Regions from separate parts of the Parabacteroides absconsus genome, predicted to be linked through region 2. Evidence: riboswitches for the same ligand, from Rfam matches in the RefSeq annotation. Region 2 holds a riboswitch; each other region holds the start of a gene.
The links. Region 2 has a riboswitch for cobalamin ahead of NEE14_RS07805 (TonB-dependent receptor). Riboswitches for the same ligand answer to the same signal wherever they lie in the genome.
Positions count from the first base shown of each region.

Region 1: another riboswitch for cobalamin. It lies ahead of cobJ (precorrin-3B C(17)-methyltransferase); the one in region 2 lies ahead of NEE14_RS07805 (TonB-dependent receptor).
Region 3: another riboswitch for cobalamin. It lies ahead of NEE14_RS02030 (ABC transporter substrate-binding protein); the one in region 2 lies ahead of NEE14_RS07805 (TonB-dependent receptor).

Region 1 covers NZ_CP146284.1:287,491-290,776, reverse strand. The annotation lists gene cobJ (precorrin-3B C(17)-methyltransferase) at 1-1,200, opposite strand, end outside; cobalamin riboswitch at 1,254-1,461, opposite strand; gene NEE14_RS01155 (GtrA family protein) at 1,522-1,911, shown strand; gene NEE14_RS01150 (SDR family NAD(P)-dependent oxidoreductase) at 1,921-2,649, opposite strand; gene NEE14_RS01145 (GtrA family protein) at 2,661-3,194, opposite strand.
Region 2 covers NZ_CP146284.1:1,778,950-1,782,235, reverse strand. The annotation lists gene NEE14_RS07815 (hypothetical protein) at 1-127, opposite strand, end outside; gene NEE14_RS07810 (hypothetical protein) at 262-747, opposite strand; cobalamin riboswitch at 1,384-1,587, shown strand; gene NEE14_RS07805 (TonB-dependent receptor) at 1,724-3,286, shown strand, end outside.
Region 3 covers NZ_CP146284.1:471,124-474,409, forward strand. The annotation lists gene carB (carbamoyl-phosphate synthase (glutamine-hydrolyzing) large subunit) at 1-973, shown strand, start outside; gene cobI (precorrin-2 C(20)-methyltransferase) at 1,062-1,763, opposite strand; cobalamin riboswitch at 1,841-2,046, shown strand; gene NEE14_RS02030 (ABC transporter substrate-binding protein) at 2,105-3,280, shown strand; gene NEE14_RS02035 (iron ABC transporter permease) at 3,285-3,286, shown strand, end outside.

The DNA of each region.
Region 1 (3,286 bases), 1.5 Mb from region 2:
AGCCGTTGGTGCATTACCAAAAACGAACAATGCGCCAGGACATTCTTCTGCAGCCAGACGTATTCCGGCTTGTGTACGTGTAATACCTTTTTCTTTGGCCAACTGAACGGTCCTTTCATCTCCCAGATAGCATCTTACATCTACACCTAACCGATGAAGAGCTCCTTTGCGGATGCCAGAAGCCGCCATCGTCACATCTGTTACTATCGTTTTTATTTCTCCATTCTGAAACTTATGAAACAAATTTTCCACAGCATCAGGATCTGTATAAAGAATATCTTCCATTTCAAAATCGGCTGTTGTATGAATGGCATGCAGCAAAGCCCATTTTTTCCCTAATGCTATTTCCGGATGTTTTAATTCTTTTTCTATTGTCCGAAAGCTTCTGATCATGATATCCTGACCGATGCCATATTTCTCCTCTTTATTTTTCTCCTCTCCGAAATATCCCCGCGGAGTAATGATAGCTCGGTTTGATACACCCTCATTATTATCAAAAAAGCTTTGAGAATTTCCTATCAGCAATACTGTAAACATATCGATCTGTTCAGGATCTAATTCTGCTAAAGTACAGGTATGCACACTCTGTTCTGGTCTTCCAGCCTGACGGACATAGCCCACTGGTGTCATACCATTACGTTCTTGCAAAAAGATTTCCTTAAGACGATACAGCTGCCAGTAACGACCTTGACTTTTCGGATTATAAACCGCCGTCACAAAATCGGCCATGGCGGCTGCCCGAATTCGTTTTTCAATTATTTCCCAAGGAGTCATTAAATCAGACAATGATATCACACAAAAGTCATGTCCAATCGGTGCCCCCAGTAAAAACGCTGCCTTCTGAAAAGCACTGATGCCCGGTAATGAAATAATTTCGATATCAGCATTCATCTGCTTCCGCATCTCATAAATTAACGGTGTCATTCCATAAATTCCGGCATCCCCAGAACTAATTACACAAACAACATGTCCTTCCAAGGCATAACGAAAAGCATCTTGGGCTCGTTCTTGCTCCTTTTTCATGCCAGAGTCTATACAAAGTACGTCAGGACGAAGTATTTGCTGAATAAACTGAAAGTAATATTTATATCCGATAATTATATCAGACTCACGAATGGCCGCCAACACGGCTGGTGTGATATCGTCTAAATCACCTGGACCAATACCCACCACAATGATCTTACCTTTGCTTACTATCATAGACTTATTATTTTATCATCCAGAAAATCATCCTGACCCCGGGATTCTCATCTGTTGTTCGCATAATGTTTGGCAGGTTTCCTGACTTCATCTGAAAAAGACAACCTTCCCATTCCCTACAGGAACAGTGGCATTGAGGCTTATGTCCTTTTCTTGTCCAAGATGTCACAGTAGCGGGCACTGTTCCGGATTCTAACCGGATTCCCTTTTCAAATCAAAAGTTGAAAGCACTTTTGTTTCACCAATACAACGACAAATGTATAGATATTTTTCGGGTTAGGCTAATCTTTTGATTATATTTGCAGTGAAATTTATGGATTGATGAAAAATTCTCAACAAATATTTCGTTTCATTATCATCGGCACATTGAATGCTTTTATTACCGCTTTAGTAGTTTGGCTGATGATGGATATACTGCATTTCAACTATATAGCATCCAATGTGACAGGCTATGTAGCTGCATTGCTTAATAATTTTTTCTGGAGTAAATTTTGGATTTTTCATTCTGGCAAAGGGAATTATTTCCAGCAGGCTCTTTTGTTTTTATTAGCCTTTATCTGCGCTTACGGATCCCAATTTGTCTTTTTATTATGGATGGTTGAATTATTAAAATGGAATGAATACATATCTCAATTCATCGGACTTTTCATTTATGGATTTGTAAACTTCCTTATGAATAAAAAGATAACATTCCGTTCCAGGCAAGCATAAAAGTTCAATCTAATTTCGAATAGAAAGTCGCTCCCAAATAAATTCAGGGATCAGACGCCAAAAGAATACTATAACAACATATTTCCAGTCTATTATCACTCGGCGCTTACGTTTGACAACAGCATTCATAATCAATTTTGCCACTTTCTCTTTCCGCATCAATAAAGGATACTTCTTTCCGTCTGCCAGTAAATCAGTAGCAACAAAGCCCGGACGGATATCAGTAAAATAAATTGACAAATGATTCATATGGGCTAATTGGGCCAATGCATCCACATAACAATTTTGAAAGCATTTAGTAGCAGAATAAGCTGGAGCAGCTCCTAACCCTTTCGTTCCAGCAATCGAACTGACTACAGCTATATGCCCTTTTCCCTCGTTACGAAAATATGACCACGCCGCAGTGATCATACGGACAAATCCATCTCCATTAGTCTGCAGAGTCGCTAACTCGATCGTTGGATCCAAATGATAATTTTGCTGTCCAATTCCCGATACATGAAAATACACATCCATTCCTCCACACGCAGCAATTAACCGGTTTAAATTTTGAGGTGCTGAGTCTAAGGTAACATCAATCATTTCAGTATGAATTTGTTCAGGATATAACTTCTGAAGTTCAATCAGCTTATTTATTCTGCGGCCTGCAACACCCACAACCCAACCTTCTTTTGCAAAAAGACAAGCGATCTCCCGACCAATTCCAGATGTTGCTCCAACAATTATGATGCGTTTCATGCGAATAGATTTTATAGTTCTTCTATTTCAGTATCTACTATCAGGCTTTTTTTCTTTCGAAGAGGTCTTCTGATTTTACAGTCCTTATAAACAAACGTCCGATGCAAATTATAATTCCAAAACCAACCAACCAATAAAGATACAATCACCTTGCTTACAATAAATATATTATCAAAAAAATGAGCCAATGTTTCTTGTACCCAGGGAACGCGCTGGATGGATTCAGTCAACCAATAAACACCCCATGTATTCAGACAAATGCTGCCAATCCATACCAATGTATATTTGATAAGAACATATTTCTTTTTACACTCTTTGCTCTTGAATGTCCAATAATAATTAATCGTACAATTTACAATTCCTCCTGCTACAGATCCCATACTTGTAGCCAATACATAATATATATCAAACAGCTTGGCCAATACTATGGTAACAAGAAAATCAGTAGCACTTGATATTTGGGATGTAAACTGAGCCCGCATAAAAGTAAAGAAACCATCTTTCTTGCAAATTTTCTTCACTACTCCTTTTATCCAATCAGACATGAAATTTATTTTTAAGTCAATAAATCCTGTAAAATTAGAACCTATTCCCCAATTTTCTGATAGAAATGACGAAAAGATTTAATTGTAACCAC
Region 2 (3,286 bases):
TATCCCATTTGCCCCATAAATTATTAATGTTTTTACTGTAATAAAAAGTTTGTCCATTGATTGATATTGATACACAAGAAAGTATTATAATTAATATGTATTTACTGAATGTGTTATAGAATTTCATGACAATATATTTATGAATGTTATTTTATATAAGAATTTGTTTTTATTTCCCCAAATGTTTACTTCATGTTATTGATAAAGAAACCAAAGGAATATTCAAGATGAACTTTAACTATTTAGGCTTAATTAATCTATTTAAAAATAGATACTTCTTCCTTCTACTTTAATTTTATAATTAAAATAATCTACTAAATCACCATCAAAAACACGAGTGACCTCATATACTTGTGCATTACATTTTTTCATTAGTTGACTACCCAATTTTGTATATCCATCTACGTATAAATCATTTGTAGTAGCAGGATCTGTTTTCAAATGTAAGCGTACTTCAACCCATTCTTTATTACTACTTAAGTAATATCCTATAATATTCTTACGTTTTTCTGCATCAATACGATTTTTTGTAGCTTGTTTTTTCAGCATATACTCCTCTTCAATGTTAGGTGGAACAGGTATGTTGTATTGTATATTAGGGACATAAATAGGATCATAGGTTGAATATTTTATGCCATTTTGCGAATAAGATATACCTGGAAACAAAAAAGACAACACAACGTAAAATAATAATCTCTTTTTTTTAAGGGTACATTTTAAATGGTTTTTAAATTCTAAATTATTCATAGCAATAAAGTGTAAAGCCTTCCAATCCCCCAAAAAGGCTATTAAACAAAAAAAGCGTGGGAACTGTACTTGTTGCTCGTCCCACACTCTAAAGGCTCTCGCATTGCCCGATTAGTCGAAACGAACAACGCCGAAAGCCCCACGCCGATAGTATTATATAACTCACCCTTTCCCTCTTGGTATAAAGGTAGGAACCAAGAGGGTATAAAAGGGCTATACATATATACACCCGAGGGCATCCACCGTTGCTTTGTTTTTGACTAATCATTAACGAATTTGCGAGATTCTTAGAGTGTCAAAACCAAAGCGTCAAGTAAACGCCTTTCAATAATATGTCTTGTTTCCCTCCACACCCTTATCATCGGCGTGGAAAGGAAACATTACAAAGATATAAACTTTTTCTTTGCTTTACCATTTTATGTCAGAAAAAGTGGAGAGAAGGAGTTGAGATTGGAAATAAAAATAAATTGCCATTCAATCTTTTTATGGATGAAGTAGATGAAATGTCAGCAAATAATATACGTGAAATTTATAGCCTTTAATAAACATACTCGACGACTTCTTATAATATCCAGGCTTTTCTACAGCTAAAATAAATTTTAAACTCTAAATTAATACATTTCATATTTTTTTTCTACTTTTGCCTACGTTATTGGTTCACCGCTCTTTTTCCGAAGATTAGGTGATGAAAAGGGAATCCGGTGCAAATCCGGAACAGACCCGCTGCTGTGAGTTCCTTTATTTGCTTCTAAGAAACTCTATGCCACTGTCCGGATGCCGGATGGGAAGGCTTCTTGGAACGGAACAAGTCAGAAGACCTGCCAGTGACAGCTTTGTTTTGATGCTTTCGGGGAATAAGGCTATTAAAATATCAGATTTGATTTTCTATCTTTTTTCTTTCAATAAAAAAGAGACTTCATTCTTCTTTTACCCCCTAAGCATATAGGATGTTACTAAGGAAATGAAATAAATGAAGATGAAATTTTCTTTTTGTCTGTTTTTGCTGTTGGCTTCGTGGTTTGTCGGTCTGGAAGCGGCTGCCCAGCATAACTTTATCCTGTCGGGGAAAATAACGGCACGTGACGGTAGTGCCATGCCACAGGTTACTGTTTCTGTCAAGGGAACAACTTTGGGTACTTATAGCGATGCCGACGGCAAATACTCATTGCGCCTGAAATCAGGAACTTATACCTTGTCTCTCTCATTTCTGGGGTATGAAACCCTGGAAAAGACGATTGTTCTGAACCAGAATATGACGAGAGACTTTGTGATGAAAGAGAGTTCCGTGAGTTTGGATGGGGTTAATGTCTACGGGAAGAGCCGCTCACAGAAAATAAGAGAAGGGGCTTTTTCTGTCAATGCGTTGGACGTGAAGCCTATAGTCAACTCCTTGAACAATCTTACGACATTAGTGGACCACAGCGCGGGCGTGAAGATCCGCCAAGAAGGAGGCGTAGGTTCCGATTATGACTTGTCTATCAACGGTATGTCGGGAAATTCCGTCCGGTATTTCATCGACGGAGTTCCTTTGGATATCAAGGGAAGCGGAGTCTCGCTTTCCAACCTGCCAGTAAATATTATTGATCGTGTAGAGATTTACAAGGGTGTGGTTCCGGCCAGCCTGGGAACTGATGCATTGGGAGGTGCCATCAATATCATTACCCGCCAGGAACAGAAGAATTACCTGGATGTTTCCTACAGCGTTGGGTCTTTTCATACCCACAAGGCTGACTTGAACGCTCAGTTCGTGGAAAAGCGAACCGGTCTGATTGTCCATCCTACAGTCGGAATCAGTTATTCCCTGAACGACTATATGATGAAAGGAGTGGAGGTTTGGGATGAGGACAGCCGTAAATACGTGCCGTCTGACCGCCGGCGTTTCCACGATGGCTATTTCTCCGTATTGACACAGCTGGAAGCCGGATTCCGGAACAAGTCGTGGGCGGATGCTTTCTTTGTTTCAGCATCGTATTCAAAGGTGGATAAAAAATTACAGACCGGATCCGTGCAAAGTAAGGTTTATGGAATGGCTGAACGTCAGAGTGATGCCTGGAATGTTTCGGCACGCTACCAGAAGGATCATTTCCTACTGGACCGGCTGCGGTTCAACGCCTTGTTCTCGCATACTTGGGACTATTCGATAACAGTCGATACGGCTTACCGCAAATACGACTGGAACGGGAACTACATAGAAAGTTCACGTAATGAGATCACGGGGCGTGGGCGTTCCATACGCCATTACAATCGTCCGCTTACGGTCGTGCGGGGTAATCTGGACTATGCATTTAGTGCATCTCATAGCATCAATCTGAATTATATGTTGAACCGTACCGGAAACAACCGCTATGATGAGCTGGATACCGATTTTGAAGCGGCAAACGACGTGCTTTGCAAACATATTGTGGGACTGGCTTACCATCAGTCGCTTTGGGACGGACGGATGGAAAATTCTTTTTTCGTGAAGAATTACGTGAACCACCTGAATATCCGCCAGACCGATCTGTATTGGCAGACCGGTTCGGATGAAGTAAAGGGTTCC
Region 3 (3,286 bases), 1.3 Mb from region 2:
TGTAGTCAGCCAGTTCATTGAGCAGTGCAAGGAAGTGGAAATGGATGCTGTTGCACAAAACGGAGAAATCATCATGTATGCCATCAGTGAGCATATCGAATTTGCTGGTGTCCATTCCGGTGATGCTACCATTCAGTTCCCGGCGCAGAAACTGTATGTGGAAACAGTTCGTCGTATTAAGAAGATCAGTAAGCAGATTGCTAAAGAATTAAATATCTCAGGACCGTTCAATATTCAATACCTGGCGAAAGGAAATGAAATCAAGGTAATTGAATGTAACCTGCGTGCTTCTCGTAGTTTCCCGTTTGTCAGCAAGGTATTGAAGATTAACTTCATCGAACTGGCTACTCGGGTTATGTTAGGTCTGCCGGTGGAAAAGCCGAACAAGAACGAGTTTGATTTGGACTATGTAGGTATTAAGGCCTCTCAGTTCTCATTCAACCGTTTGCAGAAGGCAGATCCTGTCTTGGGTGTAGATATGGCTTCTACGGGTGAAGTTGGTTGTATCGGTGATGATGTTTCGGAAGCAATTCTGAAGAGTATGCTTTCTGTCGGACAACGTATTCCGGAAAAGAACATTCTGTTATCAACCGGTACTGCTAAACAGAAAGTAGCTATGCTGGATGCTGCACGTCTGTTGGCTCAGAAAGGTTATAATTTGTATGCAACGGGTGGTACACACCGCTTCTTTACTGAAAATGGCATTCCAAGTACATTGGTATATTGGCCAAGTGAAACCGGAAAAGAACCTCAGGCTTTGAGATTGTTGCATGAGAAGAAGATTGATATGGTAGTGAATATACCAAGAGATCTTTCTGCCGGTGAGTTGGACAATGGATATAAGATTCGTCGTGCGGCCATCGATTTGAATATTCCGTTGATTACGAATGCTCGTTTGGCGAGTGCATTTATTAATGCATTCTGTACATTGAGTCTGGATGATATTCAGATCAAGAGCTGGCAAGAATATTGATAAATCAAGTTGTATAGACTGGATTTGAAAGATAAGCCGCTGAAAGCATCAGGTTCGCCTGGCTTTCAGCGGCTCTATTTGTTTATTGTCATGCCTGAATGATCAATAACGAGAAATAGGGGAAGTTTGTCTGTGCTATTATTTCAGGATCGGAAATATATTTCTCTTTCTCGGTTCCTACGTTTTCGAAGTAGTGGAAATGTGTTTCCGGATGCCGGCGGATACATTCATGGACAGCCTCGATGCAAGCCGACAGTTTCATGATTACTAAGTTGTATCCTTGTCGGATGAATTGAGCCAGTTCGTCGGCTGTTGCGGTTCCCGGAATTACCATCAGGCGTTCTTCCTGCTTGACAATGTGTAATCCTCCAGTTGCTCCGGCGGCAATAAAAGCCGGAATTCCCGGTACACGTCTTACTTCAATATGTTCTTTCTCCAGTTGATGATATATGTATTGGATAGAAGTATAGAATCCGGCGTCGCCTTCCGCTACGATAACCACCTTTTTCCCTTCACGAAGTGAGCCGGCAGCGTCAACCAGAAGCTGGTCATAGGCTTCGATAGCTTTTTGCCTGTCTTTGCTCATGGGCAATACAAACGGGCGAATCTTGTGTTCTTCTATTTCTAAAGCTTTCAGGATATTGGCCGCTCTTGACACTTGCTTTCCCGAAGGTGTCAGAGTTGCCGGACAGAAGATTTGATCTGCCTGTTGTAAGGTTTTCAATCCTTTTACGGTGATTAATTCGGGTTCACCCGGACCCAAAGAAACAAATGTAATTGTTCTGTTCATATTTACTAATGTTGAATAGAAATGCAAAAATCTTTATTTTACGCTTTATTCGCAAGTATCGGTCGAGTTTTTTATTACTTTTGTGCCAAGTAACAGGTGTCTGTTTCCTTCGTGAAGCAAGGAACGGATGAAAAGGGAACCGGGTGAAAGTCCCGGACAGTCCACGCTGCTGTAAGTCTTTACAGGATTCGGAGTAACCTCTGTTCCACTGGATAGATAACTATTCGGGAAGGAACTTCGAACAAGACAAAGTCAGAAGACCTGCCTGGTTACAAGATATAACTTAGATGGCTTTACTTTCTGCGTGGTTATGGAAAGAGAGAGCAGAATTGGTAGATAAAATGACAGTTATGAATCTAAAGCGAATAGCAGAAGCTGTGTTGCTTCTTGCCGTAATGGCGGGTTGTACTTCTCGTCCGACGAACGAACAGGCTAACGGATCGGATGCAGATGTAGCAACGGAAGCGGTTTTTACTGAGAAAATTGTACCGGAATATGCTGAAGGGTTTGAAATCCGTTATGAAGGAAAGGCTGCCTTAGTGGATATTCATGATCCGCAATCAGAAAGTGCGGGTGAATATCATTATGCTTTGGTGCGTCGGGGCGATCAGTCAACATCAATTCCGGAAGGATATGAAAAGTTGGAAATACCGGTGAGAAGTGTGATTTGCATGACTTCCTTACAGCTTTCTAATTTTATCAAGTTGGGAGAAACCGAACGGGTGACAGGAATTACCAGTACGCGCCACTTGTTTAATGAAACGATGAATCAGCAGCTGAAAAGTGGAAAAACGGTAAAGATCGGCATTGAAGGGAATTTCAATAACGAAGCCGTTATGAGCATGAATCCGGACCTGATTCTGATATCTCCGTTTAAACGTGGCGGCTATGAAGCCCTGAAGGATGTAGGAATTCCGCTGGTTCCTCATTTGGGATATAAGGAAATGACTCCGCTGGGACAGGCCGAATGGATTAAGTTCGTCGGTTTGTTGTGCGGAATGGAAAAGGAAGCCAATGCCTGTTTCCAGACTATCGAACAGCGCTATAATGAGTTGAAAGCTTTGACTGCAGATGGCAAGGTGAAACGCCGTCCGGTTGTTTTCAGTGGTGAATTGAGAGGTGGAAACTGGTATGCGGTTGGTGGAAAGAGTTTCCTGGCCCAGCTGTTTAAAGATGCCGGCGCTGATTATTTCCTGAAAGATGATGAGCGTTCGGGCGGTGTGACCCTCGATTTCGAGACGGTCTATAATCAGGCAGACAATGCTGATTACTGGCGTATTGTCAATAGTTATCCGGGAGAATTTTCGTATGAGGCATTAAAGGAACAGGATGCACGTTATGCCGATTTCAAGGCATTCCGTGAACATGGAATCATTTACTGTAACATGAAGACAACTCCTTTTTATGAGGAAATGCCGACGGCTCCGGAAGTCATCTTGGCGGATCTGCTGCATATCTTTCATCCGGAGTTATTGCCGGATCACAAGCCTGTCTTTTATAAACTATTAAAGGAATAAGGGCAT